Regions from separate parts of the Bacillus xiamenensis genome, predicted to be linked through region 1. Evidence: riboswitches for the same ligand, from Rfam matches in the RefSeq annotation. Region 1 holds a riboswitch; each other region holds the start of a gene.
The links. A riboswitch is a leader RNA that binds a small molecule or an ion and turns the genes downstream of it on or off. The one in region 1 is predicted to bind S-adenosylmethionine.
Positions count from the first base shown of each region.

Region 1 (10,816 bases):
GAAGACAGCCGTATGTTCTTTATCTTAACCAACTCTCGCAGTATGACAGAGAAAGAAACGACGGTTCTTCATGAAACGATCGCATCAACGATTGTGAAAACGGCTGAACGGCTTGATCAAGATTTCATCATTGTCAGCCGGGGGGATTCCACCCTGCGTGGACACTTCCCGCTAGAGACTGAAATTCTCAGAACAACCATTGAACAGCAAAGCTCCCACCAATTTGACGGCGAAATCCTTCTTCCCTTTTTTAAAGAAGGCGGGCGCTTTACGATTGGCAATATTCACTACGTACAGGAAGGACACGAATTAATTCCTGCTGGTGAGACAGAGTTTGCACTAGATCGTACATTCGGATTTCAATCTTCTCATCTCGGTGAGTGGATTGAAGAGAAATCAGGCGGATCGTTCACAAAGGAGAACACTACCTATATTTCTTTAGAGGATATACGGGCTTTACGCATTGACCAGATCAAGAATCAGCTTATGACCGTGAAGAATTTTCAAAAGGTGGTTGTGAATGCGGTGGACTATGATGATGTCAAAGTCTTTGTCACTGCCCTCATAGATGCCATCAAAGCAGGACAGCAATTTCTATTTAGAAGTGCGGCCGCTCTTACAAAAGTGCTTGGCGGGGTTCAGGATCGACCCTTATTAACAAGAGAAGATTTGATCCAAGAAGAAAGCCAGCACGGTGGTCTCATCATGGTTGGTTCCCATGTCAAGAAAACAACGGAACAATTAAAAGCACTTCAACAAAATAAAGAGATCGCTTTTATCGAGTTCGATACACACCTCGTGTTAGAACCTGAAGCATTTCAAGTGGAAATTGACCGCGTGATCCAACAGACTGAAGCGTTGTTAACATCAGGGCAATCTGTTGCTGTTTATACAAGGAGGGAACGGCTTGATCTTGGGGACGATCGTCAAGAGGAAGAATTGAAGCTGTCTGTTCAAATTAGTGATGCTGTGACAAGCATTGTCCAGCGCCTCTCCATTCGTCCTAAGTATCTGATTGCCAAAGGTGGAATTACCTCAAGCGATATAGGAACAAGGGGTCTTAACGTCAAGCGTGCGACTGTCGCCGGTCAAATTCGACCAGGTATTCCCGTTTGGCAAACAGGAGAAGACAGTAAATTCCCATTCATGTCTTATGTGATTTTCCCGGGAAATGTTGGCTCAAAGGATACGTTAAAAGAAGCTGTAGACATACTTGAAGGATAAAGCATAGGGAGTGTTCACGCTCCCTCATGCAACACAAAGGAGGAAAGATCATGTCATTAGTTTTTATTGGACTTGGCGTTTTGTTATTACTTTTACTTATGGTGGTCTTTAAGTTAAACGCTTTCATTTCATTGATTATTGTCTCTTTAATTGTTGCCGTGTTAGAGGGCATGTCACCACTTGAAGCGATCGCATCTGTCGAAAAAGGGCTCGGAAGCACACTCGGTCACTTAGCATTGGTTCTTGGTTTTGGAGCGATGCTTGGTAAATTGATGGCTGATTCTGGCGGTGCTCAGCGTATCGCGATGACACTCATCGACCGATTTGGTATCGGAAAAATTCAATGGGCGACGATGCTGACTGGTTTTGTTATCGGAATTGCTCTATTTTATGAAACCGGATTCATCATTCTCATTCCATTAGTCTTTACCATTGCTCAAGCCGCAAGACTTCCTGTGTTGTATGTGGGAATGCCGCTCGTCGCTGCACTCATTACAACACACGGCTTCCTCCCTCCTCACCCAGGGCCGACAGCCATTGCCAATGTATTTCAAGCCAATATGGGACAAACCTTATTAATTGGAATCATTTTAGCGATTCCTGCTGTTTTAGTAGGCGGACTTCTCTTTACAAAACTATTTAAAAAGGATCAACTGCACGCACACATTCCAAAGAATTTATTTAATCCAAAGGAATTTACAGAAGATGAAATGCCTAGCTTCGGCATTAGCATTTTCACCGCTGTTTTGCCTGTATTGCTCATGACATTCAGAGCATGTTTAGAAATTTTCTTCCCGTCCTCTCCACTGCTACCGGCGGCTGAGTTTTTAGGTGAGCCCGCGATCGCCCTATTAATCTCTGTGCTGCTTGCCATCTACACATTTGGCCTTGGCAGAGGAAAGAGCATGCAGGACGTCATGAAGTCGATTACGGATTCAATTGGCTCCATTGCGATGATTCTATTGATCATTGCAGGTGGCGGCGCCTTTAAACAGGTGCTCATTGACAGCGGTGTTGATCAATACATTGCAGGGATTATGCAAGGAAGCACACTGTCTCCTCTGCTCCTCACCTGGCTGATTGCCGCTGTCCTTCGTGTCTCTTTAGGATCAGCCACTGTCGCCGGTCTCACAGCGGCTGGCATTTCTGCACCGCTGATTGGTTTGACGGGTGTCAGCCCGGAATTAATGGTGATTGCAACAGGTGCCGGGAGTATTACATTCTCTCATGTGAATGATGCGGGTTTCTGGATTTACAAAGAATACTTTAATCTGTCGATGGCTCAAACCTTTAAAACTTGGACATTGATGGTGACTGTTCTTTCACTTGTCGGACTAGCTGGTGTCCTCGTCGCTGATTTGTTCATGTAGGAAAATAAATTGTAAAAACCATTGACTTTTTCTCAAAAAGGTTGAATAATTGTGTTTATTAAGAAAATTGAATCAAAAGGTAACCTTATTAAGAGTGGTGGAGGGACTGGCCCTGTGAAACCCGGCAACCGCTGTTCCTCGGAACAGAATGGTGCTAATTCCTTAAACAAGCTGATGCTTGTTTGAAGATAAGGCAGAGATCTCACAGTATATGATGCTCTTCCTTATCCAAGGAAGAGCTTTTTTATTTGAATGTTAACCTGAAGAAAGAAGGGATTCAGCATGACACAAGTACAAACCATCGGAAAGAAAACAACAAAGCCGCCATTTCGCGCAGATCAAGTAGGGAGTTTGCTTCGTTCTGAGCGCATCAAAGAAGCTCGCAAGCAAAAAGCCGACGGTACACTGACAGCAGAGCAGCTAAGGCAAATTGAAAACGAGGAAATTACACGTATTGTAGAGAAGCAAAAGGAAATTGGATTAGAGGTTGTCACAGATGGAGAATTCAGACGTGCATGGTGGCATTTTGACTTTCTAGAAGGACTTGATGGAGTCGAAGGATTTGAAGCAGACCAGGGCATTCAATTCCACAACACGACGACAAAAGCGAGAGGCATCAAGGTAACAGGCAAGATTGATTTTACAGATCATCCAATGCTAGAGGATTATCGCTTCCTTCACAGCATCGCGGGTGATCATACGGCTAAAATGACGATTCCAAGCCCGAATATGCTCTTTTTCCGCGGCAAGCTAGATGAAGGTGTGTATGACAGTTTAGATGAATTCCACCATGACGTGGCACAGGCTTATAAAAAAGCCATCCGTGCATTTTATGATGCTGGCTGCCGCTACTTACAGCTAGATGATACAGCATGGGCTGTGTTCTTCTCTGAAAAGGGACATGAACAAATCAAAGCCTTTGGCCGCGAGGAAAATGAACTTCGTGAGTCGTTTGCAAAAACAATTAATGAAGCCGTTGCCGATCGACCAGATGATTTAGTCATTACAATGCACATTTGCCGTGGTAATTTTAAATCGACTTGGGCAGCTGAAGGTGGCTACGAAGCCGCAGCAGAAACGATTTTTGACGGCCTAGATCTGGATGGTCTCTTTTTAGAATTCGACGATGATCGTTCTGGCGGATTTGAACCCCTTCGATATGTGAAGAATCCAAACCTTCAAATCGTACTTGGCCTGATCACGTCAAAGTACGGCGAGCTTGAGCCAGTGGAACAGATCAAAAAACGAATCGAGGAAGCGGCTCAATACGTGGACATCAACCAAATCTGTTTGAGCCCGCAATGCGGATTTGCTTCAACAGAGGAAGGCAATCTGTTAACAGAAGAGCAGCAATGGGAAAAGCTGCGTCATGTGATTGAGATTGCGGATCAAGTGTGGAAATAAAATGTATAGTCCTAAGCTCTCTTGGCTTAGGGCTTTTTTTATTAAAAAAAGAACTGCCATTCAGCAGTTCTTCAGGTTGTTGACAAAGAATGCGAGGTTTTGTCTACATCTTTCTTTTCTTAGTTTCGCAATCTTGATACGATATTCTCTTTTGACAGTTCTTTCTTCATACGTTTTGTGATGATGTAGCGCACAAACCATTTATTCAGTATAACCAAGACGAGAAGAAGTCCAACTGCTGTACCGCCAATCCATAAAATGACCTCTCCTGGTAATTGTCCAAGTAACAAAGCACCCAAGACAGCAATGAGTATTACCGCCACAATATACACTCTTAGATTCATCTTATCTATACTACGGTAGAATTGCTTGATCATATCCTTGGGTGACATCCCATTTAAATACAAGGACAACAAATCTCGATTCAAAATGCTAATTAGTGTATGCATCTGACCTCGATAAATAAAAGCAATGACCACAAATAAAATGGTCTGAAATACGACAAGCAACAAAAATGACAATTTTGAATTAGCAACTAATTTCTCTAGCCCTTGCGCTTGATAGTATACAAAAACGTCCTCTTCATCAAACATCCGATCAAACTGGTTCACAAACTCATAAATATCCTCGGTTTTATTTAAATGAACAATGAGTGTTCTAACACCATCGTAGTTCTCACCAATCTTAATTTGACTACTCAGTTTTTTGTACAGATCTGGTGATAGGTAACCGTAATCTTTTAAGAAATAGTTACCTTCACCTTTATAGTACTCGATATTCGCTTCTAATGGCTCCACTTCACCATCATAGGCTTTGATTTTTTTACCCTTGAACCTTTCTGGAAGAAGGATGGTGTTCTCTTTTAGATCTCCCTCATAGCTCACAGCCTCTTTGGTTGTCGGATTGAAGGATAGAGCTGATAATATATCCGTTTCTCCATCTGCTTCGATAGATAACGAGACATCATATTCGTAGACAATGTCTTTGACATTCGGCATACGCTTAATTTTATCTGTATCGTACTCGTACTCACCAGTTTTCGAATACCCATTAATTAAAACCATTGAAAGCCGATCGTTAGTCAATACGTTTTTGTAAATATTATCAGCTGAAATCAAGATAGTAAATATAGAGAAAAAGATCAACATCAGCAAAACAAAATTCAAAACAGCCAATTTTCTCAAAGTCGATCGATGTTTCTTTTTTAAATACTCAAACACGAATAACATTTTCATATGGATTGGTTCCTTTTATTCAAGTCTTCAAAACGAAGGACGACATCGGCTTGTTGCACAACGATATCAGAGTGTGTAACGACTAAAATTGTCCTCGTTTTCTTCAATTCAGATAACATACCAAGCATCATCTGAATATTATCTTTATCAAGGTTATTTGTTGGTTCATCTAAAAGAATCAGTGAATAATCAAACAGCATGATTTTCAAAAAAGCCGCGCGCTGCCTTTCTCCACCTGATAGGTTACTCACTGTTACATCAAGTTTCTCGCTCATTTTGAGCTTCTTAGCCTGTTCTGCTAATCTTTCATTTGAGATTTCTTGTTCATTGATTAACGAGATGACATGTAGATTCTCTCTCACAGTCAAAGACTCAATCAGGTTCAAATCTTGAAAGAAATAGGCAATTTTCTTGCGGTATTCATCAACCTGTTCTTGATTCGTAAAGTCAATGGATTGATTGAACAACGTCATCTTCCCGGCACTCGGTTTTTGAATCAACGCAATAATGTTAATAAATGTCGTCTTCCCACTACCACTTTCCCCATGAAGGGCATAAAGGCCAGAGCCTTGAATATGTAAAGATAAATCTTTTAATATGGTTGCATCCCCATATCGAAAGCCAAGGTTATCGATCTTTAGAATCGACGTATCTCCTTTATTATCTAAGTTCACTAGCCATCTCAATCCCCTCTAACAAATTAAGTGTGTGATTGCCATAAACACCCAATTCAAAATCATAATTTCCTTTAGATGTGCAATAACCCAAACCACATTGGGAGGATTTAATTTTTTTCTTGATTTGATCTTTTGGCACATTAAGGTTATAGCGCAATAAAAGATCCGTATATAAATTGAGAATAATGTAATGATTAACTCCATGATATGAAATAACTTCATTAAACATATCTACCAATTTATTCTTATCTTCTTGATTTATGTCTACAATATCATATTTCATAAGTGTTGTTAATAAATCATCCGAATCGCTCCACTTCACAATACTCTTATCGGCTTTTTCCCCTTTAAGTTTAAAACAATAGTACATTTCACTACTGTTCTCTATGTTTTGACACGCGCCACCAGGGATCGATGTTTCGTCAAACGGTAAACCTAGTTCACTCGTGATTTGCTTTGCGAAAAACTGATTTTGATAACTGCTTAATTGATGTTCATCTTCTAGTAAACCTTCATATCTATTAGTTAAAATCTGTCTATATTCTTCTGCTTGGTCAAAATCAGCACTAGAAAAAATGTTTGACATTAAATAAAGATTCCTTAAAGAATCTAATGAGTAAAATAGTGAAGGAAAAGGCTTATAATCTGAAGGAATGTTAAAAGTAAGGTCGCTCTCTTTTTTATGATTCATATCCTGTAATAACTGAATGATTTGAAAGTGAAACCAATATGTAATTTCATCTCTAAACAAAATGGTTTTTTGGTTACCTTCATTAAAATAAATCTTCGTTAAATGTTTCACATTTGGTTCTACCTCTAACATATTCGCCAATATAAGAGATGCGTAAAGAATGATAGGCTCGTCATAATCAAAAAGAGATAGACTTGTATATTGTTCCAAGTTAGATTGAATCTCTTTCTCTAAAAAGGAAGGTACCTTATGATGGAAATATGATGTCAATATTAAATAATAATGGTACTCTATTTTATCTTTCGGAGACGGCTTTTCCAATTTGGAGAAAGTTTCATTGACTAGTTTAACACCTTTAGAATCCTTAATTTCAGTAAAAACATTATATAATAAAAAAAGATTTAAATAGGAATCCATACCGGTAATATCTTTCTTTGAAAATTGACTTTTATTCACACTGCGAGAAAGTGCCACCTTACAGAAAAATTGATTTTTTTCTTCCCTACACTCTACTTGTTTACGATCGTGACCATGATTTTTTTGGTAAAGGGCTAGCGTGTTTTGAATTAATTCGGATGGTTGCTCTTGCTGACTATTGACCTCAAAGACTTGACCTCCTGACTCACTTTTCATATAAGAGTGGATAGTACGTAAAAAGTCTTTGTTATATATCTTTCGTTGCATAGATATCTTTTCATTTTGACTACATCCCGTTACAATCAAGATCATTGAGATGATAAATATTAGTATTCTATACATGTTGTATTCTCCTAATACTAATTGAAATAAGTGCGGAATAACTGAATCAATTGACTTTTAGATTTAGATTTTAGCTGTAGCTGTGTAAGTTCTGCTGCTATTTTGATCTACTTCAGTTGTCGTATACATACCAAGATAAATAGCTAATCCGCCTGCACAAACGTTACCTGAAGTAGTGTAGATTTTACCTTTCGTTGACTTACTATAAGATTTACTTGATGCACTTCCTGTAGCTCCCGTTCCTGGAGCAGAAACACTTCCTCCAACAGTGTAAAAACTGACATCGTGGTGAAGTTTCTTAAAGCCTGTACGTGTTGTTTGACTTTGAGCTTTAAATTTACCGCAACCTTTAAGATCAGACCAATACGGTAAATCCGCTTTAGCCGTTACCTTAGAAATTGTTTTTACTGCTCTATAAGCTTGAGCATCTTGAACATAAAATAATGATGATGCAACTACAAAAATAATAGCTAGATATAAAAATTTGAATTTAGACATATCTTCCCCCGATTTCTCGATACAGTTATTCCGCAATAGGGATGATTATCCTATATTACCAATTTTATATCAACTACTATCGATCGACATATCACGACAATCCTCACAAACTTTTAATATAATTCATATATATTTGTTAATTGTAAAAAAACAAAACCACTCATGGTAATGAGTGGCCAGGCTGTCGAGAAAATCTCGACAGCTTTATTTTTTCCTTAAAATTTACATCTTCTCATTTTATAATAGAGAAAAGCCTACTAAAGGAAGGTGTTTTTCTCATGTTCCACACTAGAAATTCTTCTCAGCACGAAGCCGAATTTGTATTGCTAGATCAACTGGTCGAAGAGGATCACCTGCTTCGTAAAATTGATCAGTACATTGATTTTTCATTTATCGTAGATAAAGTAAGACCGTATTATAGCGAGAATAAAGGTCGCCCTTCTCTTGATCCACTTATTTTGTTCAAAATGATGTTTATCGGATACCTGTACGGTATCCGTTCTGAAAGACAACTTGAAAAAGAAATTTACTATAACATGGCGTATAGATGGTTTTTAGGTTTGAACATCAATGATCCCGTTCCTCATCACTCGACCATTAGCTGGAATCGTCGCACTCGATTCAAAGATACAACGATTTTTCAAGACATTTTCGACGAGATCGTGCTTCAAGCTATCAATCATGATATGGTAGGAGGCCGCGTTCTTTTTACTGATTCAACTCATCTTAAAGCCAATGCCAATAAACATAAATATACGAGAAAAACGATTGAACAAGATACCCAGAACTATATAAATGATTTAGAAGAAGCGATCCAAGAAGATCGGATGGCACACGGAAAAAAGCCCTTAAAGGTAAAAGAGGAAGTGAAAACAAGCCAGAAGGCTTTTTCTACCTAGACCACCGTACAACAGATATGAAGTACAATATCATCACTGATGCTCATGTCACACCAGGTAATGTCCACGATTCTGTACCATATCTTGAACGACTGGATCACCAAATCGCACGATTTGGTTTTCAAGTAGAAGCTGTTGCCCTTGATTCTGGTTATTTGACAACCCCAATCTGTAAAGGTTTATCCGATCGACGTATTTTTGGTGTTATCGCACATAGACGCTTTCATCCAACAAGAGGATTATTCGAGAAGTGGAAATTTCAGTATGATTCTGAACACGATCACTACATATGCCCGAATGGTGAAAAGCTTTCATATACCACAACTGATCGAAAAGGTTATAGGTTCTACAAATCAGATCCCAAAAAATGTGCTTCGTGTCCTTTTCTTGAAAACTGTACAAGATCTAAAAATCATCAAAAGGTCATCTCAAGACATGTGTGGGAGGAACATAAAGAAAAGGTCAGACAAAATCGTCTGTCTCCCGCTGGAAAAGAGCTATACAAAAAAAGAAAAGAAAAAATAGAGCGAAGCTTTGCAGATTCAAAACAACTGCATGGGCTTCGCTACTGCCGGTTGAGGGGAAAACAAAATGTGAGTGAGCAAGTGCTTCTCACAGCTGCCTGTCAGAACATGAAGAAGATTGCCACACACCTAGCGAAGTTAGGCTAGGTGTGTGGGAGGCCTTTTTCATTCAATCTTATCCATCATACTTACGCTGAAAATAAAAAAGATTGTAGAAAAACATGAGTTTCTCTACAATCTGACCACTCATGGTAATGAGTGGTTTTTTGTTTTTTATTATTTATGCATCTAAATGCTCACCATTCGTAGCAATCACTTGCTTATACCAATCAAAGCTTTTCTTTTTCTTTCTCTCTAATGTACCGTTTCCTTCATTATCACGGTCGACATAAATGAAGCCGTAGCGTTTTTTCATTTCCGCTGTTGAAGCACTGACAAGGTCAATTGGGCCCCAGCTTGTATAGCCGATGAGATCCACACCGTCTGCGATGGCTTCTCTTGCCTCTAACAAATGGCTTCTCAGGTAATCAATTCGGTAATCGTCTTGAATGGATCCGTCTTCTTCTACTTGATCGACAGCGCCCAATCCATTTTCTACAATAAACAATGGTTTTTGATAGCGGTCATACAGCTGATTCAGTGTCGTACGAAGTCCTTTCGGATCAATTTGCCAGCCCCAATCACTTGCTTCTAGGTAAGGGTTTTTCACGCCAGCAAATAGGTTTCCACCTTCCGCCTGATCAAGGATTGCAGGGTCTGTACTTGCCACGAAGCTCATATAGTAACTAAACCCAATATAGTCCACTGTATGGTTTCTTAGAATGTCTTCGTCACCGTCTTGGAATTCAATGTTGATGTTATTTTCCAGGAAATAACGTTTCATGTATCCAGGGTAATAGCCTCTTGCCTGTACATCTGAGAAGAACAATGTTTTACGATCTTGTTCAATCGCAGCAAACATATCTTCCGGTCTTGAGCTGTACGGATATGTCGTCATAGCTGCAATCATACAGCCTATTTTCGCATCTGGAATGATTTCGTGTCCTGCTTTGACAGCTAGAGCACTTGCAACAAATTGGTGATGTGCTGCTTGATATTGAATGCTCTTCTCGTCTTCGCCCTCTTCAAATACAAGGCCGCCACCTGTGAAAGGTGCATGTAACACGACGTTGATTTCGTTGAAAGTCATCCAATATTTCACTTTGTCTTTATAACGAGTGAACAATGTTTTGGCATAGGTTTCGTAAAAGCCCACAAGCTTACGGTTTCTCCAGCCGCCATAGTTTTTCACAAGTGCAAGCGGCATTTCATAATGAGAAATGGTGACAACCGGCTCGATTCCATGCTTATGCAGTTCATCGAATACTTTGTCATAGAAAGCGAGTCCAGCTTCATTTGGTTCAGCATCGTCGCCATTTGGGAAAATACGCGGCCAAGATATAGATAGTCTGAAGCATTTGAATCCCATTTCTGCAAAAAGGGCAATATCTTCTTTATAGCGATGATAGAAATCGATCGCATCATGGTATAAGTTA
Region 1 covers NZ_CP017786.1:1,803,307-1,814,122, reverse strand. The annotation lists gene BK049_RS09155 (four-carbon acid sugar kinase family protein) at 1-1,224, shown strand, start outside; gene BK049_RS09150 (gluconate:H+ symporter) at 1,275-2,594, shown strand; SAM riboswitch class I at 2,677-2,789, shown strand; gene BK049_RS09145 (5-methyltetrahydropteroyltriglutamate--homocysteine S-methyltransferase) at 2,877-3,998, shown strand; gene BK049_RS09140 (hypothetical protein) at 4,118-5,233, opposite strand; gene BK049_RS09135 (ATP-binding cassette domain-containing protein) at 5,230-5,907, opposite strand; gene BK049_RS09130 (hypothetical protein) at 5,894-7,360, opposite strand; gene BK049_RS09125 (hypothetical protein) at 7,424-7,858, opposite strand; partial or broken gene BK049_RS09120 (transposase) at 8,137-9,428, shown strand; gene bglH (aryl-phospho-beta-d-glucosidase) at 9,562-10,816, opposite strand, start outside.

Region 2 (10,816 bases), 860 kb from region 1:
TAGTTAGCTGTCCATCACCTCGTGTAAAATGAACAAATGTTACTCACGAGCGCCTGTTGCCAGACCGTACAAAACAAAAAAGCTTGTAGAGAAAAACATTGTTTTCCCTACAAGCCGAGCTCACACCCTGTTGAATTTAAACTTATTTATGACGATTTCATCCAAGGCATTTTCTGATAGGTCCGATAGGCTCTGCCGTTGATATAGAAAAAGAAGGACGTTTTCCCGCTCGATTTAATGAGCCGCTTTGCCAGCTTGTTCATCTCTTTTTGAGCTGTCACTTTTTCATCAGACAAATAGACCGCCAGTAACCCTCTATTGATTAGTTTATGAAAGTTCTCATGCGGAATGCCTTTCAGCTGTTCATCCGCTTTTTCAATAAAATGCTGAAGTCTGTCCATCATCTCATGGTGAGAATTGTAGTATGAGCAAAAATTCAGATCGCCCTCAAGCCGGTCCTCTTCTTGATCAATTAAATAGTCCAATAAAATGTGCAGCCCTTGGATATAAGGGAAATAGCTTTCGTAAATTTGCTTCGCTTGTTTCTCTGTAAAATCAGGCTGCAGTGCATAAGCCACAAGACAGAAAATGCCCAGCGTTGATCCTGCACATGCGGAAAACTCATACCATTCCATTTCCGGCAAATCCTTTTCATATTGGCGGAACCATGACTCTAGTCGAGGCACACGTTCATGAGGAACCACATGCTTATGTACTTGTAAATCACTATAGTAATCACACAGCGTGTGCAGATACGGCTGAATGATCGGATAATGCGCTAAGCGTGACAGCACGTCCTGACAGGTTTTGACAAGCGCATGCAGATACCCGTGATCCTCTTGCTCATCACGGAATTGATAATACGGCTTGAGTTCCGCATGAATATCAAGCGCATCCCTCATTGCTTGATGCAGCATATGAAAATCTTTTGGATCAAGCGACGTACTGCGGTCACACAGGTTATCTAAGTAATCACTAATTGTTTGGTACGCCACAATGAATTCAATACATGTTTCTTTCGCTTCACCTGCTAGAAGAGATAAAATCCCCCCGCCTTCACAGTGAAAGGTTTTACTGGATATGCTCGCTAGTGCCTGCGTTCTCAGTTCTTCGTTTTCAATCTTTTCTGCATGAGCCCGCCACTTTTTAAGCTCCTGATGAACTAGCGGAAAAATCTCTTTATACACCTTCGTCATCAGTGCAAAAGGACGTTCTGGTACTGACAATTCAATCCACCCCCAACTTAAGCTCACAATCAAATATACTGATCTGTAAAGGCTCTTGCTGCCTTAAACACATCTTCACGTTCGGGCTCATTAAAAATTTCATGATACAGCCCTTCCCATTCACGATATGATTTATTATATGATTCAATGCCGTTGAACCATTTGATTACCCTCGTTTTATCTACGATCTTGTCATCGCCTGCCTGCATTAAGAGGAGCGGAATCGACCGAAAGACATTCGTTGGCTGCATCGCCGCATCAATATTTTTCACAAGCTCTCGATACCAGCGAACCGACACCTTTGTCACATAAAGTGAATCATTGGAATCTGCCTCAATGACATCCTGATTCCGTGTGGCTAGTTCAATTGACAGCCCAGACTCGACTTTAAACGACGGCGCCAGCACATTTAGCCCTTTTGACGCAAAATCCATCAGCTTCTTCGGTTTAAATTGCAGACCTAAACAAGGTGATGATAAAATAAGGCCATCAATCTTCGTATGGGTATACTGCTTGAACCACTCAATTGAAATGAGCCCACCCATGCTATGCCCAAGTAAAAATGTCGGAAGTCTGAACGACTTCGCATGTTCAATCCATTCATCTACTGTATCAATGTATTCTTGAAAAGAGCGAATGTGGCCTCGCGCACGTGTCGATGTCCCTTGTCCAGGCAGGTCACCCATGACAACGTGATAGCCTGCATTTCGCCACATTTCGATCAGCCATTTATATCGGCCATGATATTCACTAGCACCATGTACAATCACAATTGTACCAACTGGTCTTTCAGCATGCCAAGTCCACAAAGTAAACACCTCACAATTGTTGTATTAGGAAAGGAAGTCGAAAAAGTGATTTATCCATATCATCAGTTTACACCTGAGATTCATGACTCGGTCTTTGTCGCAGATAACGCCACCATTACGGGCGATGTCACCATTGGAGAATATTCGAGCATTTGGTTCCAAACCGTCATTAGAGGCGATGTAGCTCCTGTAAGAATTGGAAAAAACGTCAACATTCAAGACTTGTCCTGTCTGCATCAAAGTCCTGGAAAAACACTTCTGATTGAAGATGGTGCTACCATTGGACACCAAGTGACATTACATAGCTCTATCATTCGACAACATGCCCTCATTGGCATGGGGTCCATTATTCTCGATGGTGCGGAAATTGGCGAAGGTGCCTTTATCGGTGCCGGCAGTCTTGTCCCGCAAGGAAAAGTCATCCCAAAAGGCACACTCGCTTTTGGCCGTCCAGCCAAGGTTGTTCGACTGCTAACAGATGAAGATATCCAAGACATGGATCGTATCCGTAGAGAATATGTAGAAAAAGGACAATACTATCGTTCCCTTTTATCGCGTTAACATCATACGTGTATCTTCACTTTATCATGTTTTTTTCAGGATATTAAGCAATAACTGTGAAGCGCTTGTTATTTTACCCGTTTACACCACTTTCTATCATGACAAAAAAGGTTTTCAGCACAAAGCTGAAAACCTTTTTTCATTAACTAAAGATCACTTCTTTCGGTTGATGATTCAACTGCTCTGGCTCAATACTGCGTTCCACATAAATACTATGCCAGATCATAAAGACGAGGACTGTCCAAATCTTACGGCTATGATCTGCTTTCCCCGCACAATGGTCATTTAATAACTCAAGAACATATGCCTTGTTAATGTATTCATCTGTTTGACTGTTTTGAATGATATCCTTCGCCCAAGCGTTCATCTCATTTTTCAGCCAATGGCGAATCGGAACAGGGAATCCTAGCTTTTTACGATTCAACACATGGTCTGGTACAATGCCTTCTGCTGCTTTACGCAACAGATATTTCGTTGTGCCATCTTTTGTTTTCAGCTCTTCTGGAATTTTAGAAGCCGCTTCAAATACAACCTTATCAAGGAATGGGACACGAAGCTCTAGAGAGTTCGCCATCGTCATCTTATCTGCTTTCAGCAAGATATCCCCGCGCATCCACGTATGAATATCAACATATTGCATTTTGTTAATATCACTGTAGCCTGCACTTTCCTCGAAGTATGTTTTCGTTACGTCACGATACGTGATGTTCGGATCATACTGTTTTAAGAGGTTTTTCTTCACTGGCTCTTCAAAGATTTTCGCATTACCAATATAGCGTTCCTCTAACGGCGTACAGCCCCGAACGATAAAGCTCTTCCCTTTCATTCCTTCTGGCATGATACGAGCCAGACGAAGAAGAAACTTTTTCAACATGGTTGGAACCGATTCGAATGGCTTTAAAGAAAGAGGCTCACGATAAATATTATATCCACCGAACAGCTCGTCTGCTCCTTCACCAGAAAGAACAACTGTCACTTGTTTTTTCGCTTCTTTTGCCACGAAATACAATGGAATCGCCGCTGGATCAGCCAAAGGATCATCTAAATGCCAGACGATCTTCGGAAGCTCGTTCATATATTCCTCAGGGGAAATGACAGCGCTAAAGTTTTGTAAGCCCAGCTTATCAGCTGTCTCCTTTGCCACATCCACTTCACTGAAACCGTCCTGCTGGAAGCCAACAGAGAATGTCTTCAGCTCAGGATGAAATTCCTTTGCGACCGACACGATGAAAGAAGAATCAATCCCGCCTGATAGGAATGAACCAACAGGCACATCACTTCTCATGTGTACTTTTACAGAATCATAGATGGCATCACGTACTTCTTCGATTAGTTTCTGCTCTTGTGTTTGTTCAGGCTTGAATTGGACTTTCCAGTATGTCTTAAATTCAATGTCTTGGCCAGGGCGCAGTGTAAACTGGTGACCCGGCTCCACTTTGTGCACCTTTTGATCAAGTGTATTTGGCTCAGGAACGAACTGGAAGGACATATATTGCTGCAAAGCGGTCTCATCAAATAGGATGTCCTCCTTCACAGCCATTAAGCTTTTGCGTTCAGAAGCAAAGTACACTTGCTCATCCATTTGTGTAAAATAGAGCGGTTTAATTCCAAAAGGATCTCTTGCGCCGTATAATAACTGCGCTTCTTTATCCCAAATTAAAAAGGCAAACATTCCGCGAAGCTTAGATGCTGCTTCTTCTTTATAGTGACAATATGTGGCAAGAAGTACTTCCGTATCAGAATCTGTGCTGAACGTATAGCCTTTTTTCACAAGCTCTTCCTTCAGCTCCACATAGTTATAAATTTCTCCATTGAAAATAATCCAATATTTTTCATTTTCATAAGAAAGCGGCTGCTTTCCGTGCTCCACATCTATAATACTTAAACGTCTAAATCCAAATCCTACATGCTCATCATGAAAGTAACCCTCATCATCCGGACCACGATGAACGATGAGACGATTCATTTGTTTAATTAACTCTTCCTGCTCAGTAGTTTCGGACAATGGACGGTGATTAAATACACCAACAAACCCACACATATTATTGCCTCCACGTTATGTTATTTCTTAAAAGTAGACCTATAATTAGACCGTATTTTGTCTAATTTCGTTTCACATTTTTAGCTTTTTGTAGAATTTTTTTAATCAAAAGGAAAACCGCTTAAAATAAGCGGTTTTGTATGTTGTTATTGTCCTAAGGCTTCCTGACGAAGCAAGTCGGCTTTATCTGTTTTTTCCCATGGAAGATCCAAGTCATGACGGCCAAAGTGTCCGTATGCAGCTGTTTGTTTATAGATTGGACGACGCAAGTCAAGCATTTTAATAATGCCGGCCGGACGAAGATCAAAGTTTGCACGAACCACTTCAATTAATTTTTCTTCAGACGCTTTTCCTGTTCCAAACGTATCAATTGAAATTGAGACTGGCTGTGCAACACCAATTGCATAAGCAAGCTGTACTTCACAAGAATCTGCAAGACCTGCTGCTACGATGTTTTTCGCTACATAGCGAGCCGCATATGCTGCTGAACGGTCAACCTTCGTTGCATCCTTCCCAGAGAAAGCACCGCCTCCGTGACGAGCATAGCCTCCGTACGTATCAACAATAATTTTACGTCCAGTTAAACCAGCATCCCCTTGAGGTCCACCAATCACGAAACGGCCTGTTGGGTTAATGAAGTACTTTGTCTCTTCATCAATAAGTTCACTTGGAACGACAGGACGAATGACATGCTCTTTTAAGTCGCTTTGAATTTGTTCAAGCGTCACTTCTGGTGCATGCTGTGTAGAAATAACGACTGTGTCAATACGAACCGGTTTGTTTTGTTCATCATATTCAACGGTTACTTGTGTTTTTCCGTCAGGACGAAGGTATGCAAGTGTTTCATTCTTGCGTACTTCTGTTAAACGACGAGATAATTTATGCGCTAGTGAAATCGGCAGCGGCATCAGCTCTTCTGTTTCGTTGTTTGCAAAACCAAACATAAGGCCTTGGTCACCTGCACCGATTGCATCAAGTTCTTCTTCAGTCATTGTACCTTCACGTGCTTCAAGCGCTTGGTCTACACCTTGTGCAATATCAGCAGACTGTTCATCAATTGATGTAAGAACCGCGCATGTTTCCGCATCAAACCCATATTTCGCACGTGTATAGCCAATTTCCTTAATCGTGTCACGTACTGTCTTTGGAATGTCGACATAAGTAGACGTTGTAATCTCACCGCTTACTAATACGAGACCGGTTGTTACAGAAGTTTCACAGGCAACACGTGCATTAGGATCTTTCTTTAAAATTTCATCCAAAATGCTGTCTGAAATTTGATCACAGATTTTATCCGGATGTCCTTCGGTCACTGATTCTGAAGTAAATAAACGACGATTTTGACTCATAATGGCTATTTCCTCCTGTACAAGACCACACCATCCCAAGATGAGGCCTCCAATATGATACGGAACTCGTTCCCTCTTATATTTCAAAACGTTTATATTAGAGATGTTATTGGCAATTTGTTCATATGATATCCCAAAAATAAAAAAACCATTTCCTTCATTGCGAGGAAAGGGTCTGAGATCGCATGCCTTTCACTCTTATCGCTCAAGGTGTTTTTGTACCTTGCATCAGGTTAGCACCTTGGTTTCTCAGCATGTTCATGCCTTTTTCATAAGAAACCGGTTGCTGGGCTTCGTCGGGCCTGTCCCTCCACCAGCTCGGGATAAGAGTATCCGTTCAATAAGATATCTTATCTTAAACCCTTGCGTCATGTCAATGCTTCATAGGAATTATCTCCCCTCTTTTTTTACCTCATCTTTCACATCACCAAAAAGCATATTTTCATAGCAGAAATGAAAAAACACACACAAAAATATTTAAATAGTATAGACTATTATTATCAATGTGTTATACTAATCGAAACAAAAACAAATTCAACGGTAAAGGAAGGGTTTTTTATGAACTCAGTGGATTTAAAAGAAGATTTGCAGTCATTGCTCTCATTAGAAAATACGCACCAAAATTTATCTGTTCCGAAACTTGTTGAAAAGATTTTGGCACGTCATGAAGGCGTTTTAACTTCAACAGGTGCTGTCCGCGCGACAACTGGTGCCTACACTGGACGTTCGCCTAAAGATAAATTTATTGTAAAAGAAGAAAGCTCTGCGCATAACATTGATTGGGGCACAGTGAATCAGCCGATCTCAAAAGACGCATTTGATCGTTTATATACAAAAGTTGTGTCATACTTAAAAGAACGTGATGAACTATTTGTCTTTGAAGGATTTGCGGGTGCTGACGAAAGATACCGTATACCCATTACAGTGGTAAACGAATTCGCATGGCACAATCTCTTTGCAAAGCAGCTATTCATTAGACCTGACGGATCAACACCATCATCAAATGAAAAGCCTTTTACCATCTTATCTGCTCCTCACTTTAAAGCAGATCCTGAAACAGATGGCACAAACTCTGAAACGTTTATTATCGTTTCTTTTGAAAAGCGTACAATTCTGATCGGTGGAACAGAGTATGCAGGAGAGATGAAGAAATCCATTTTCTCTGTCATGAACTACCTTCTCCCTGAACAAGATATTTTATCCATGCACTGCTCAGCTAACGTTGGTCAAGAAGGCGATGTCGCATTATTTTTCGGCCTTTCAGGGACTGGGAAAACGACGCTTTCTGCAAGTGCAAGCCGCAAGCTGATTGGAGACGATGAACACGGCTGGTCTAGCACTGGTGTCTTCAATATTGAGGGCGGATGCTATGCGAAATGTGTGAACTTAAGTGAGGAAAAAGAGCCGCAAATTTACAAAGCCATCAGCTTCGGATCCGTGCTTGAAAACGTGGTGCTGGATGAAGAAACACGTGAAGCGGATTATGATGACACATTCTTTACTGAAAATACACGGGCGGCTTACCCAATCGAAATGATTGATAACATCGTGAAACCAAGTATCGCAGGTCATCCATCTGCCATCGTCTTTTTAACAGCGGATGCTTTTGGTGTTTTACCTCCAATCAGCCGTTTAACGAAAGAACAGGCCATGTATCACTTCCTTAGCGGCTACACAAGTAAATTAGCAGGAACTGAGCGCGGTGTGACATCACCAGAAACGACATTCTCTACTTGCTTCGGTTCACCGTTCTTGCCACTTCCTGCTCACATCTATGCTGAAATGCTTGGCAAAAAAATTGATGAGCATGGCGCAAAAGTATTCCTTGTGAACACAGGCTGGACTGGCGGCGGCTATGGTACGGGCAAACGAATGAACCTGGCTCATACAAGAGCGATGGTGCAGGCAGCCATCGAAGGCGATCTTGACAATGCTGAAATAATCACTGACGACATCTTTGGATTACACATCCCGCTTCATATTCCAGGGGTGCCAGATGAAGTCCTTCAGCCTGCTAAAACATGGGCTGATCAAGAGGCTTACCGAGAAAAAGCCTACTTCCTTGCAAACGAATTTAAAAAGAATTTCAAAAAATTCAGCCATGCAGCAAGTGACATCGAAGCAAAAGGCGGACCACTCGTCTAATCAAAAGACAAAAGCTGAGGGGATCATTCCCTCAGCTTTTTTAATTCGTTGAATGCAATGATACAAGACGGTAAGTCACCTTCGTGACATCGTCTGACAGCTCGAGCTTTTCTACATGTGCTGTCCCTGTTTTTTCCCCGTCTTTCGTTTTGCGCACCTCAAGCGGAATATTTAATGGATAAATGCGGTACCCTTCCTTCATGAGCTCAAACACATTTTCTTCAATTCTTGTCTCTTTTCCTTTTGTGACAATCATTGTATTAAATTCAACAGGCATTCCCATAATGAAAATCCCCCTACTTTCTAAATTTCTTTCTACTGTTTATTTTACCACATTTCCGCCTTTACGGCTGTGCATCCATGTCGTCAGCCGTCTGACAATCTCCCGATTATGCTGCGGCGGGAAATAATGATTGTAGCCATGAAAATACCATGTTTCCACAGACTTGCCATGCTGACGCAGCGCATCTTCTAATAAATACGCATGCTCAATGGATACATTCTGATCCTGCTCTCCATGGATGATTAAGACAGGGGCTTCGATTTTGTCCACATCATTCAAAGGGGTTCGCGCCTCATATGCTTCTGGCACCTTGTGCGGCGGACCGCCTATCACGCGCTTCATCATTCTTCTCATATCCACACGTTCTTCGTAGGTGAGCTTCATATCACTTACACCGCCCCAAGTCACAAAGGAGGCGGCTTCCTGTTTCATTTCAACAGCGGTCCAAATGCCCATAATACCGCCACGGGAAAAACCAAAGATATGAATGCGATCCTGCTTCACCTTTTGATGATTTTTTAACAGATTAAAAGCCGCAAATGCATCTTTCCGATCCTCTCCGGCAAAGTCCTCGTTCCCTTCGCCTCCTTGATTCCCTCGGTAAAAAGGAGCAAAGACGACAAAGCCTTGCGCTGCAAATTGCACAATTCGGCCAGGTCTGACCATCCCCACATTTTTAATGCCGCCGCGTAAATACAAAAAACCGTCATAGAGACCTTCTCCGGCCGGTTCAGCGAGCAGCCCTTTCATCCGAAGTCCATCGGCCTCATATGTCACTGTATATAAGTGAATATGCGGATGGGGCGACGGGAACCTTCTTTTTTCCACAATCACTTGAATTCTCTCCTTTTCATTCGGTGTTACGTCAATTGCTTCATAATCGCTTCTGCAACAAGCTGACCTGATTTTGTCACCATCGGAGTACCGCCGCCTGGATGACTGGTGCCTCCAACAAACCAAAGCCCTTCAATATCCTTTGATTGATTATTGATACGGAAAAATGCCTGCTTGAACGAATTCGAAGACATGCCATAAATGGCTCCGTGATATGCTCCCGTTTTTTGCTGCAAATCAAGCGGGGTTTGAACCGCTTCATATTCGACAACCTGATCGATATCAAAGAGACCCTTTTCTTTTAGTTTCGTTTTGATATGCTGACGATACGTCTCCTTTAGCATGTCCCAATTTTGCTCTTTTGTCACATAAGGTGCATTGGCCAGGACAAACAGGTTGCTTCTTCCCGGTCCTCCGCTCAAGGCTGGCTCTGAATGGCCTGAATAACATATGTAAAGCGCCGGGTCCTGAGGGAGCTTTTTTTTCTGAAAAATATCCTTGAATTCTTGCTCATAATTCTCTGGAAAAAATACATTATGATGAGACAACTGTTCATAGACTTTAGGTATTCCAAGTAAAAGAACAAAGCCAGATAACGATGGTTCGATATTTGAAAGCTTTTGATTTAAAAAGCCAGGACGGTCTTTTTCATCAATCAAATGGCGATAGACAGTCAGTGCATCCGCTCCTGCAATGACTTGATCTGCCTCATACACCTGCTGATCTGTTTCAACCCCTTGGATTCGTTTATTCCTCACATGAATTTTATTTACTTGTTCATTGAGATGAATCTGGACGCCCAATTCCTTTGCGAGTGTCTCAAACGCCTCAACTAAACGATACGTACCGCCCTTTATTCCATAAATGCCTTTTTCCCCTTCTAAATACGCCATCATATTAAAAATAGCGGGAGCCTCGTAGGGTGAAGAGCCAATGTATGTTGCATACCGCCCAAACATCGCCAATGTATGAGGATGACGAAAATACTGACGAAGCAGGCGCTGAACGGATGTAAACGGTTTGACAGCAAGAAGTGCTTTCACCAGCTTAAGATCCGCTTTATCCTTCCAGGTCAATAACAAACGATTTAAAAACTGATCCTCCGCCATTTGGAAAAGCTTTTTTGACTCCTGTAAAAAGGCTCGGTATTGCTGCGCATCCTCAGGGCTAAATGCGGCAATTTGCACTTCCATTTGCTCGATATTCGGCGTAAACTCGACCGTATGACCATCAGAGAATACATTTTTGGTCAGGGGAGAGATCGGATAAAATGTGACATAATCCTCCATTCGTCTCTGACAAGAGGTAAACACTTCTTCAAAATACGCCTTCATTGTAATGGTGCTCGGTCCTAGGTCAAAAGAGTAGCCAGCCCCTTGATGACGCTGTAATTTCCCGCCTAAAGCAGCTTCTTTTTCTAAAATGGTGACCTGAACCCCGCGTGACTGTAAGCGAATTGCCGCTGACAACCCGCCAAGTCCGCCGCCAATGATGATCACTTTTTTCATTCGTACCTTCTTCCTTTCCATTCATACCCTTCTTTTTTCAGTCCAATTTTCATAGAAGCA
Region 2 covers NZ_CP017786.1:2,660,332-2,671,147, reverse strand. The annotation lists gene BK049_RS13625 (tetraprenyl-beta-curcumene synthase family protein) at 147-1,226, opposite strand; gene BK049_RS13620 (alpha/beta hydrolase) at 1,256-2,035, opposite strand; gene BK049_RS13615 (gamma carbonic anhydrase) at 2,081-2,596, shown strand; gene asnB (asparagine synthase (glutamine-hydrolyzing)) at 2,739-4,637, opposite strand; gene metK (methionine adenosyltransferase) at 4,784-5,986, opposite strand; SAM riboswitch class I at 6,182-6,316, opposite strand; gene pckA (phosphoenolpyruvate carboxykinase (ATP)) at 6,545-8,131, shown strand; gene BK049_RS13595 (DUF2584 domain-containing protein) at 8,172-8,414, opposite strand; gene BK049_RS13590 (alpha/beta hydrolase family protein) at 8,454-9,248, opposite strand; gene BK049_RS13585 (phytoene desaturase family protein) at 9,275-10,756, opposite strand; gene BK049_RS13580 (glycosyltransferase family 2 protein) at 10,753-10,816, opposite strand, start outside.
Region 2: linked by a shared signal. The riboswitch ahead of metK (methionine adenosyltransferase) and the one ahead of BK049_RS09145 (5-methyltetrahydropteroyltriglutamate--homocysteine S-methyltransferase) in region 1 are both predicted to bind S-adenosylmethionine.

Region 3 (10,816 bases), 1.6 Mb from region 1:
CATTATTGGGATGGGCGGGGTGCAAAGCGCTGAAGATGTACTTGAGTTTCTATTAGCAGGAGCAAGTGCAGTCGCTGTTGGGACAGCCAATTTTGTGAACCCATTTATTTGCCCGGAAATCATTGAGGAGCTGCCGAATGTGCTGACGGCATATGGGTATTCATCTGTAGAGGAATGTATCGGAAGGAGCTGGAAACATGAAGCACTTGCCCATCATCGCACTTGATTTTCCATCAGGGCAGGAGGCGCACGCCTTTTTAGATCTGTTTGAAGGGACACCTTTATTCGTCAAGGTCGGTATGGAGCTATTTTACCAAGAAGGTCCTGCCATCCTTGACGCACTGAAAGAAAAAAATTGCCGTATTTTCCTTGATCTGAAGCTTCATGACATTCCAACAACCGTACAAAAAGCAATGAACCGGCTTGCTGCACTTGGTGTAGATTTGGTCAATGTGCATGCAGCTGGCGGGAAAAGAATGATGCAGGCTGCGATAGAGGGGCTTGAAAGCGGAACCCCTGCCGGGCAAAATCGTCCAAGCATTATTGCTGTGACTCAGCTTACAAGTACGTCAGAAGAAATGATGAAAAAAGAATTACTGATTGATCGTCCATTACAAGAAGCTGTGCTTCATTACGGACAATTGGCATATGAAAGTGGACTTGACGGTGTTGTATGTTCTGTTCATGAATCAAAAGTAATTCATGAGCAAATCTCACCTTCCTTTCTCACTGTGACACCAGGAATTCGTTTACCAAATGATCAAACCGATGACCAAAAGCGTGTGGCGACACCTGCCTTTGCAAAAGAGCAAGGTGTTTCACAAATCGTTGTTGGGAGATCCATCACGAAAGCCGTAAACCCAGTGGACGCCTATCAACAAATTTTGAAAGAGTGGGAGTGACTGCCGTATGAAAATGAAAATCGCTAAACATCTATTACAAATCAAAGCTGTCTCTTTAAAACCAGACGAACCATTTACATGGGCGAGCGGCATCAAATCGCCAATTTACTGCGACAACCGTCTGACCTTGTCGTATCCAGAAGTCAGAAATGACATTGCGGAAGGTTTAAAAGATTTGATTCTCTCTCATTTCGAGGGTGCTGAAGTCATCGCAGGTACTGCAACAGCAGGTATTCCGCATGCGGCATTAGCGGCAGACCGTTTGAATGTGCCGATGTGTTATGTGAGAAGTAAGCCAAAAGCGCACGGAAAAGGAAATCAAATTGAAGGAGCCGTATCGCCTGGTCAAAAGGTGGTCGTTGTAGAAGACCTCATCTCAACCGGGGGCAGCGTTCTTGACGTGGTTGCCGCTCTAGAAGAAGAAGGCTGTGACGTACTTGGGGTTGTGGCTATCTTCACATACGGCCTGCCAAAAGCAGCAGCAGCTTTTCAAGAGAAAAACATTCCATATGTCACACTCACAGACTATGACACACTGACTGAAGCGGCACTTGAGCTAAAAGCGATTGATCCTTCTTCTATGAATAAACTAAAACGATGGAGAGAAGATCCTTCGTCTGAATCTTGGATGGAAGAAACGGTCTAAAAGCTGTGCAGCAAAGCACAGCTTTTCTTTTGGTTAAAAATAGTAAAATAGACTCAAATTTAAATAAAAACTAATCCTATCAATAAAGTCGGGTTGACTTTTGTTTGAATTGTGTTAATATTTAATACAAATTAAAATTCTTATCCAGAGAGGTGGAGGGACTGGCCCGATGAAGCCCAGCAACCTGCGATTCGCAAGGTGCTACTTCCTGCAAAATGATTCTATTTTGAAAGATAAGGAAATCGCGAACTTCCTCATCTTTCTTTCGGACTGAAAGAAAGTTTTTTTATTTTAACGGTGAGGAGGAAGAGGAGATGGAATTGAAACAAAATCAGGATGAGGACTTAGTGAAGCACATGAAAGAACTGATTGGGGATATGAAATTTGGTTCGATTACGTTGATTGTTCAGGACGGTCAAGTGATTCAAGTGGAAAAAAATGAAAAAATCAGATTGAAGTAATGCGGAGAACAGTAATAGGAGCAGTACTCCGAAAGGGGAGAAATAATGTTAACTTATGAAAATTGGCAAGAGCCGTCCATTACATTTCAAGAGGACGATTTGTATAAAGGAGCCCTATCTGTGCTGAAATGGGCGTACGGCCACTATGGTGATCAGCTCGTTTATGCATGTAGTTTTGGCATTGAGGGTATTGTCCTAATTGATCTGATTGCAAAAGTAAAAAAGGATGCGAGAATTGTCTTTTTAGATACAGGTCTGCATTTCAAAGAAACATACGACACCATTGATGCAGTCAAGGAAAGATATCCTGGTTTAGACATCGTGCTGAAAACCCCTGAGCTGACAGTGGAACAGCAAAACGAGCAGCATGGTGATAAATTATGGGAAACGAATCCTCAAAGCTGCTGCCATATGCGGAAGGTCATTCCTTTGCAAGAGGCACTATCTGGCTATCCGGCATGGCTTTCTGGCTTAAGAAGAGAGCAATCACCAAAACGAGCAGGGACGAACTTCTTAAATAAAGATGAGAAATTTAAATCAGTAAAAGTATGTCCGCTCATCCACTGGACGTGGAAGGACATTTGGAGATATACGTCTAGAGAAGAACTTACTTATAATCCGCTGCACGACCAGGGATATCCGAGCATCGGATGTGCTCCGTGTACACAGCCAGCATTTACAGCAGATGACCTGCGTTCTGGTAGATGGTCAGGGACAGCAAAGACCGAGTGCGGATTACATGAGTAAGGGAGCATAATGTATGGAAATCGCCGCAATTTTATTTAGTTTATTCTTTGCTTTAAACATTGGCGCAAGCGGAGCAGCCGCTTCGATGGGTATCGCATATGGATCAGGTGCCATTAAAAAGCCAATTTATGCACTCAGCGTTTGTGCAGTAGGGATATTAGCAGGCTCAGTGATTGGCGGCGGAGAGGTCGTCAAAACGATCAGCTCTGGGATTATGCCGGAATCTGTCATCACACTTGAAATTGTGTGTATCATTATTGGCTCTGCCGCATTATCACTTTTCATCGCGAATCTCATGGCCATTCCATTATCAACAAGTGAAGTCACAGTAGGTGCTGTGGTCGGTGTGGCCGTCGCGTATAAAGTGCTGTATGTGAAATCTATTTTAGTGATTGTCGCCTTTTGGATTATCATCCCGCTTGTCGCCTTTGTTTTTACCTTTGTCGTTGTCAAAATCATCAGATTGTTCCCTAAACGGACATTATCAAAAAAGGGAACATTGATTTTATCTGTGCTTCTCATTATCAGCGGATTTCTAGAGGCGTTTTCAGCAGGGATGAACAATGTCGCTAATGCCGTCGGTCCCCTTGTCGCCTCAGGTGTTTTGACAGTTGGGCAAGGAACCCTTTACGGAGGAATCTTTGTTGCATTTGGTGCGCTTTTGCTAGGCAGAAGGGTCCTTGAAACAAACGGCAAGAAAATTACCCGCTATCAAACGGGAGAAGGAATTCTATTATCGAGTACCGGCGCAGGACTTGTGATCGTCAGCTCTATTTTTGGGCTACCCGTTCCACTTACCCAAATCACCTCCTCGTCTATTATCGGGCTTGGTATGGCAAAGGGCGGACCGAACATTTTTCATAAACATGTCGTGAAAAAAATGCTGAAAGTCTGGGTTGTGTCACCTTTCTTATCACTCAGTCTCTCGTATTTGCTCGTGAGCCTTTTCTTAAAAGGAGACTATTACTCTATCTTTATCATGATGAGTGTACTGCTTGCCTCACTTGGTGCACTGAGTCTAATGAAAGCAGTCAAAAATGAGAGCAGCTCGATTCATGAACAGGGCGGCGGGATTTAAACACAAATCCGACTATTATGATCTACTAAATATGAACATTGAGAGGAAGATGAACAAATGAGTTTAACACCACATGGTGGCGTATTAATTAATCGAGTAAATGAAGAATTTGATCTAAGCACAGCTGCGAAGGAAATTGAACTGGATGCTATCTCTTTTGCAGACCTTGAACTCATTGCAATTGGCGGGTATAGTCCAATTGAAGGGTTTTTAACAAGAACTGATTATGAAGCGGTTGTCAGCAGTATGCGGCTAGCAAGTGGTGTCGTTTGGTCTCTTCCGATTACGCTGCCAGTCACTAAGGAAAAGGCAGCGGAGATTCGTCAAGGTGATATTGTACGTCTATCGTACAATGGAACGGTATACGGGGTCATTGAAGTGGAAGACAAATACACACCGGATAAGGAAAAAGAAGCAGTGAATGTGTATAAAACAGATGACCTTCATCACCCGGGTGTGAAAAAATTATTTGAACGCGGTGACACGTATATTGGTGGTAAAATTACACTGACGAAACGCAGTGAAAAACCATTCCCGCAATTTACGTATGAGCCAGAAGAAACAAGAAGACATTTTAAAGAAAACGGCTGGAAAACCATTGTTGGCTTCCAAACGAGAAACCCGGTCCATCGCGCCCATGAATATATTCAAAAGACAGCACTGGAAACAGTGGATGGTTTATTTTTAAATCCGCTTGTTGGTGAAACAAAATCGGATGATATCCCAGCAGATGTAAGAATGAAAAGCTATCAAGTGTTACTCAACGGTTATTATCCAAAAGACCGCGTCTTTTTAGGTGTTTTCCCTGCTGCAATGCGTTATGCTGGACCAAAGGAAGCGATTTTTCATGCGCTTGTGCGTAAAAATTATGGCTGCACACATTTTATTGTCGGCAGAGATCATGCGGGTGTTGGTGATTATTACGGCACATATGAGGCGCAGGAACTATTTGAGCAATTCACAAGCGAAGAGATTGGTATTACACCATTAAAATTTGAACACAGCTTCTACTGCAATACATGTGAAGCAATGGCCACACCAAAAACGTGCCCGCACGATAAAAGCGAGCATGTCATCCTTTCAGGTACAAAGGTTCGAACAATGCTGAGAAACGGTGAATTACCACCGAGCACGTTCAGCCGAAAAGAAGTCATTGAAACATTAATCGAAGGATTAAAAACGACGGTATCTTAAAGGAGGGTATGACATGAGTAACGAACATATTGTATGGCATGATTCATCTATTACAAAAAAAGAATATCAACAGAAAAACAATCATAAAAGCGGCATTATCTGGCTCACCGGCCTAAGTGGTTCAGGCAAATCGACGATCGCTAATGCAGCGGCTAGAGAGTTGTTTGAACAAGGCTACCAAGTCACCGTTCTTGATGGTGATAATGTACGACATGGACTCAATAAAGATTTAGGCTTTTCCGATGACGACAGAAAAGAGAACATTCGGCGCATCGGTGAAGTGGCGAAATTATTTGTTGAGCAAGGGACGATTGTGATCACTGCTTTTATTTCACCCTTTCAAGAAGATCGCCAAATTGTTAGACAGTTAGTCGAAGATGGAGAATTCCACGAAGTGTTTGTGAAATGTGATCTAAACGTGTGTGAAGAGCGTGATCCAAAGGGGTTATATAAAAAAGCAAGAAACGGTGAAATTCCATTTTTCACTGGAATTGATTCACCGTACGAAGAGCCGGCTGCACCTGAGCTTGTCCTAGATACAGGTGAATTGTCACGCGAGGAGTCCAAACAGCGACTGGTTGATTATGTAAAGAGAACGACGAAATAATCGCCTGATGGCAGGGGGAGAAAAGCACGATGGGGAAAGTATACATTGTAGGTGCCGGACCGGGTGACCCAGATTTAATTACATTAAAGGCCCATAAGGCAATACAGCAGGCAGATGTCATTTTATATGATCGTCTTGTCAATCAAGAGATTCTTGCCCATGCCAAACCGGAGGCGGAATTGATCTATTGCGGCAAGCTGCCAAATCATCATACGATGAGGCAGGAAGCCATCAATGAAGCGCTTGTTGCTCATGCAAAGGAAGGGAACGTTGTCGTTCGTCTGAAAGGCGGCGATCCCTTTGTATTTGGCCGCGGCGGTGAAGAAATCGAGTGTTTAGCTGAGCATGGTATTCTGTATGAAGTCGTCCCAGGGATTACCTCTGGTATTGCAGCAGCAGCTTATGCAGGCATTCCTGTGACGCACCGAGAATTCAGCTCAAATGTAGCCTTTGTGACAGGTCATTATCAAAAGGATGAACACTTTGAAGAAAAGTGGGAAGCACTGGCAACGGGGATTGATACCCTTGTGATATACATGGGCGTCAAAAACGTGGCAAAAGTGCAGCGGCTTCTACTAAAAAATGGACGAGATCCTGAAACACCAGCTGCGTTCATTCACTGGGGAACAACGACAAGGCAAAAGACGACTTGCTGCACAGTGGCGACCCTGTCTGAAACGGTTGAAAAAGAAGGAATCGAGCATCCAAGTTTAATCGTGGTAGGAGATGTCGTTCATTTTCATCAAAAGCTAAACTGGTTTGAACCCGCACTGATCGAGAAATAAATGAAACAGGGAAAAGACACGCTGATGCATCGTGTCTTTTCGTCTGATGAAAGCAGGATGAGAAGGAGGAGCTAAATGAAACAAGCTGTACTTTATGTGGGACATGGAAGCAGAGTCAAAGAAGCACAAGATAAAGCCATCTCTTTTATGAAAAGCTGCATGCCATTAGTGAAAGCAGATATTCAAGAAATATGTTTTTTAGAGTTAACAGACCCGTCTATAGAAGAAGGATTTGAGAGCTGTGTGCAAAAAGGAGCAACTCACATTGCAATTGTCCCGCTTCTCCTTTTAACCGCCATGCATGCCAAATCAGATATCCCAGAAGAGATTGAGAAAGTGCAAAAACGTTTCCCGCAAGTGAAGGTGACATACGGAAGACCTATTGGGGTAAACAAAGAAGTAACAAAAGCCGTTGTTGCAAGGATTGAAGAAGCAGGGTATGAAGGCGAGAAAGCTCGAATCGTTTTGATTGGCCGCGGAAGCTCGGACCCAGATGTAAAACGAGATGTATTTGGCATTGCGGACGATGTCCGGACGCTGCTGCCCCGTGCAGAGGTTCTCCCATGTTTTATTACGGCATGTGGACCAAATTATCGTGACGTCTTAGCGCAGTTATCAGAAGATGACAATACGCCAGTTTATATCGTTCCTTATCTATTATTCACTGGAATTTTAATGAAAGAGATTGAAAGTGAAGCAGATCAGGCGAGAGAGCGGCTTCGTGATGTTCGTGTCTGCCGGTATATTGGATTTCATCCGCATGTGAAATCAGCTTATATTGAACGTGTGCAAGAAACCATCTTAAACAAAGAGGGTGCGTTTCGTTTTCAAGGAGAAAGCCATGCTTCCCATTCATCTTGATCTAACCAATAAACAAGTGGTTATCGCCGGCGGCGGGCTGGTAGCGGCAAGAAGGGCGAGTGCGTTATGCATGGAGCCTTGCCGCATAACCATTGTGAGTCCTGACATTTGTGATGAAATGGCCAAACTCATTGAAACAAATGGGCTGAATTGGGAGAAAAAGAAAGTGGGCGCGGAAGATCTAAAGGATGCATTTCTCATTGTCGCTGCCACAAACGATCCTTTAGTGAACGAATGGATAACGCAAACAGCAACGCCTCATCAGCTTGTCAACTGCGTGAGCCAGTCAGAGTTTGGCAATGTGATCGTGCCGAAGGTTGTGAGGGCGGGAAAAGTGACGATTTCAGTATCTACGAGCGGTGCAAGCCCGTCTCGAACAAAGGAGCTGGCTGCGGCGATTGAGACTTTGCTCGAACAAGAAGACATAGACGCACTTGATGCCCTCTATATAGAAAGAAAAAAACAACAAAGAAATAGCCGATAAAATCTCATCCAAAGATTTTATCGGCTATTTTTATTTTCGCAGCTTTAAGACAACATCTTCATCAGGTGTGACAAATAAGGTTTGCTGATGATCATACGTGACAAAGCCTGGTTTTGCTCCGTTTGGTTTTTTCACATGCCGAATTTTCGTATAGTCGACAGGGACGGAGCTTGATTCTTTTGCTTTAGAGAAGTAGGCAGCAATTTGTGCCGCTTCTAGCAAGGTTTGTTCATCAGGCGCTTGGTGGCGGATGACGACATGTGATCCAGGGATATCCTTTGTGTGCAGCCAAATGTCATCACGAGCTGCCGCCTTTGTGGTCAAATACTCGTTTTGTTTGTTGTTTTTTCCAACTAAAATTGAAATGCCTTGAGAAGATTCATACGTTTCCAGCTGAATGGCTGACGGTTTTTTCTTTTTGGCATGACGCTTTTGTTTGGCACGCAAATATTTTCCTTCAACAAGCTCTTCTCTTATTTCCTCTAAATCTTTTGGTGAGGCAGAGGTCAGCTGCTGGATCAGCTCTTCAAAATAAGCAATTTCTTCATATGTCCGCTCAATTTGTTCTTTTACAGCCTCTACGGCATTTTTTGCCTTTTGATATTTTGTAAAATACGCCTGTGCATTTTCAGAAGGGGTCTTATTTGTTTTGAGCGGAATCGTCATCTCTGCGCCTTCTTCATCGTAATAATTGATGACTGTCGCTTCTTTATCCCCTTTTTTTATCGCATATAAATTGGCCGTAAGCAATTCGCCATAGAGCTGGTACTTATGCGCGTTTTGAGATTCTTCTAGGGTTCTTTTTAGTTTTTTTAGCTTGTTTTCATTTTTCTTCTTTTCATTCACAACAAACCGTTCAAGGTCAGATGCCTGCTGTTTGACTCTGTCTCTTTCAGCTTTTCCGAAATAAAAACGGTCAAGCAGCTGGCTGAGAGAATCAAACGTCTTCATGTCACCATTGACATGCTGAAGTTCTAATAAATAAAAATACTCTTTCCCATCTTTTCTTGTCAGCTGCGGGGTAAAGGAATGCGACTGAATGAGCTGAAACATCTCGAGCAATGTACTTGGAATCGTTTCCTGATTGGCAAGACCGGCTCTATGGACAGCTTCCTTTGCAAACAGGGGAGAAACCCCAGAGAACGTATCGACAATTTGATTGGCGATTTTCCCTTCTTGAAAACGTAAATGCTTTAAAATATCTTCCTTTGTCACGTCAAAAGGATTCAGCTTTTGCTGAGCAGGGGGCAGAAGATATTCATGTCCTGGCAGTACCGTTCGATAGCTGTTCACAGATGGAGAAAGGTGTTTCAGTCCGTCAATGATCTGCTCCGTTCCGTCTTCCACGAGAATCAAGTTGCTGTGCCGGCCCATAATTTCAATATAAAGCTTACGGGTCTGTTCATCGCCAATTTCATTTCGGCTTCGCACGTGCAGCACGATGACGCGATCTAATCCAATTTGTTCAAACCGTTCAATGAATCCTCCTTCAAGATGCTTCCTGAGGAGCATACAAAACATTGGAGGTTCGCTTGGATTATCATCATGATGCTCTGTGAGCTGCACTCTTGCATAGCTCGGATGAGCGGATAAAAGAAGCTTATGATTCTTCCCGTTTGCCCGGATATGAAAAATCAGCTCGTGTTTATATGGCTGATGTATTTTCGAAATTCTTCCGCCAGTTAATGTTTCTTGCAATTCATTTGTCATACCGTATGTAAAAATGCCGTCAAATGACATGTTGGATACACCCTCTTCTTTCACACAAATCTACTGAAAGAACCTTACGTATTCTCGTTCTTTAGGCAGTCTTATTATTATAGCATGATTTAGGACGAGTCTGAATAAACTGGCTTATAGAACACGGCATATGAGAGAGAACAAAAGAGGAGTGGACGAGGTCAAATGAATTGGCATGAACTGAACCAAACCGATTTATTAAAAACAATGAATACATCGATAGGTGACGGACTGTCAGAAAAAGATGTGCAAAAGCGGCTTGAAAAGCACGGACCAAATGAATTGCAGGAAGGGAAAAAGGCGTCGGCTTTCGTCCTCTTTTTAGCGCAATTTAAAGACTTTATGGTGTTAATCTTACTTGCGGCAACGATCATTTCTGCCTTTTTAGGTGAATACGTTGATGCATGCGCGATTGTGGCGATTGTCTTTATTAACGGTGTGCTCGGCTTTTATCAGGAACGGCGGGCGGAAAAATCCCTTCAAGCGCTAAAGGAATTATCAACTCCGCATGTGTATGCAAGGAGAAACAATGAGTGGGTCAAGATTCCGTCAAAACACCTCGTACCAGGAGATATTTTGAAGTTTTCAAGCGGGGACCGAATTGGGGCAGATATCAGATTGCTCGAAACAAAGAGTTTAGAGATCGAAGAATCTGCCCTCACAGGAGAGTCCATCCCAGCGGTCAAACATGCGAGTCCACTTTCACGAGATCATGTCTCGCTTGGAGATTTGACGAACATGGCCTTTATGGGGACGCTTGTCACGAGAGGAAGCGGTGTAGGTGTTGTCATCGGTACAGGAATGAATACGGCTATGGGACAAATTGCTGGTATGCTGGATTCAGCAGGCAATATGGAAACACCGCTGCAAAGACGTCTTGAACAGCTTGGGAAAATTCTGATTGTTGCTGCTTTATTTTTAACTGTGCTTGTTGTTGTGCTTGGTGTGGTGCAAGGTCATGATTTGTATCATATGTTCCTAGCGGGTGTATCTCTCGCTGTTGCTGCGATTCCAGAAGGACTGCCGGCGATTGTAACCGTCGCACTTTCCCTCGGCGTGCAGCGGATGATGAAACAGAAATCAATTGTCAGAAAGCTCCCGGCTGTGGAAACACTCGGCTGCGCCTCCATTATTTGCTCTGACAAGACAGGAACAATGACACAAAATAAAATGACCGTGACACATGTGTGGACAGAGGGGAAAACATGGCATATTTCTGGCACAGGGTACGAGCCGTCAGGTGATTTCACCTTAAACGGAGAGCTTGTCCATGTGGATAAACATCCGGCCCTGCAAAAGGTGTTATTATAC
Region 3 covers NZ_CP017786.1:158,319-169,134, reverse strand. The annotation lists gene BK049_RS00810 (dihydroorotate dehydrogenase) at 1-226, shown strand, start outside; gene pyrF (orotidine-5'-phosphate decarboxylase) at 198-902, shown strand; gene pyrE (orotate phosphoribosyltransferase) at 910-1,548, shown strand; SAM riboswitch class I at 1,686-1,788, shown strand; gene BK049_RS18640 (YezD family protein) at 1,863-2,009, shown strand; gene BK049_RS00795 (phosphoadenylyl-sulfate reductase) at 2,055-2,756, shown strand; gene BK049_RS00790 (sulfate permease) at 2,770-3,834, shown strand; gene sat (sulfate adenylyltransferase) at 3,892-5,028, shown strand; gene cysC (adenylyl-sulfate kinase) at 5,042-5,635, shown strand; gene cobA (uroporphyrinogen-III C-methyltransferase) at 5,665-6,420, shown strand; gene BK049_RS00770 (sirohydrochlorin chelatase) at 6,496-7,281, shown strand; gene BK049_RS00765 (precorrin-2 dehydrogenase/sirohydrochlorin ferrochelatase family protein) at 7,262-7,765, shown strand; gene BK049_RS00760 (Rqc2 family fibronectin-binding protein) at 7,796-9,505, opposite strand; gene BK049_RS00755 (calcium-translocating P-type ATPase, SERCA-type) at 9,671-10,816, shown strand, end outside.
Region 3: linked by a shared signal. The riboswitch ahead of BK049_RS18640 (YezD family protein) and the one ahead of BK049_RS09145 (5-methyltetrahydropteroyltriglutamate--homocysteine S-methyltransferase) in region 1 are both predicted to bind S-adenosylmethionine.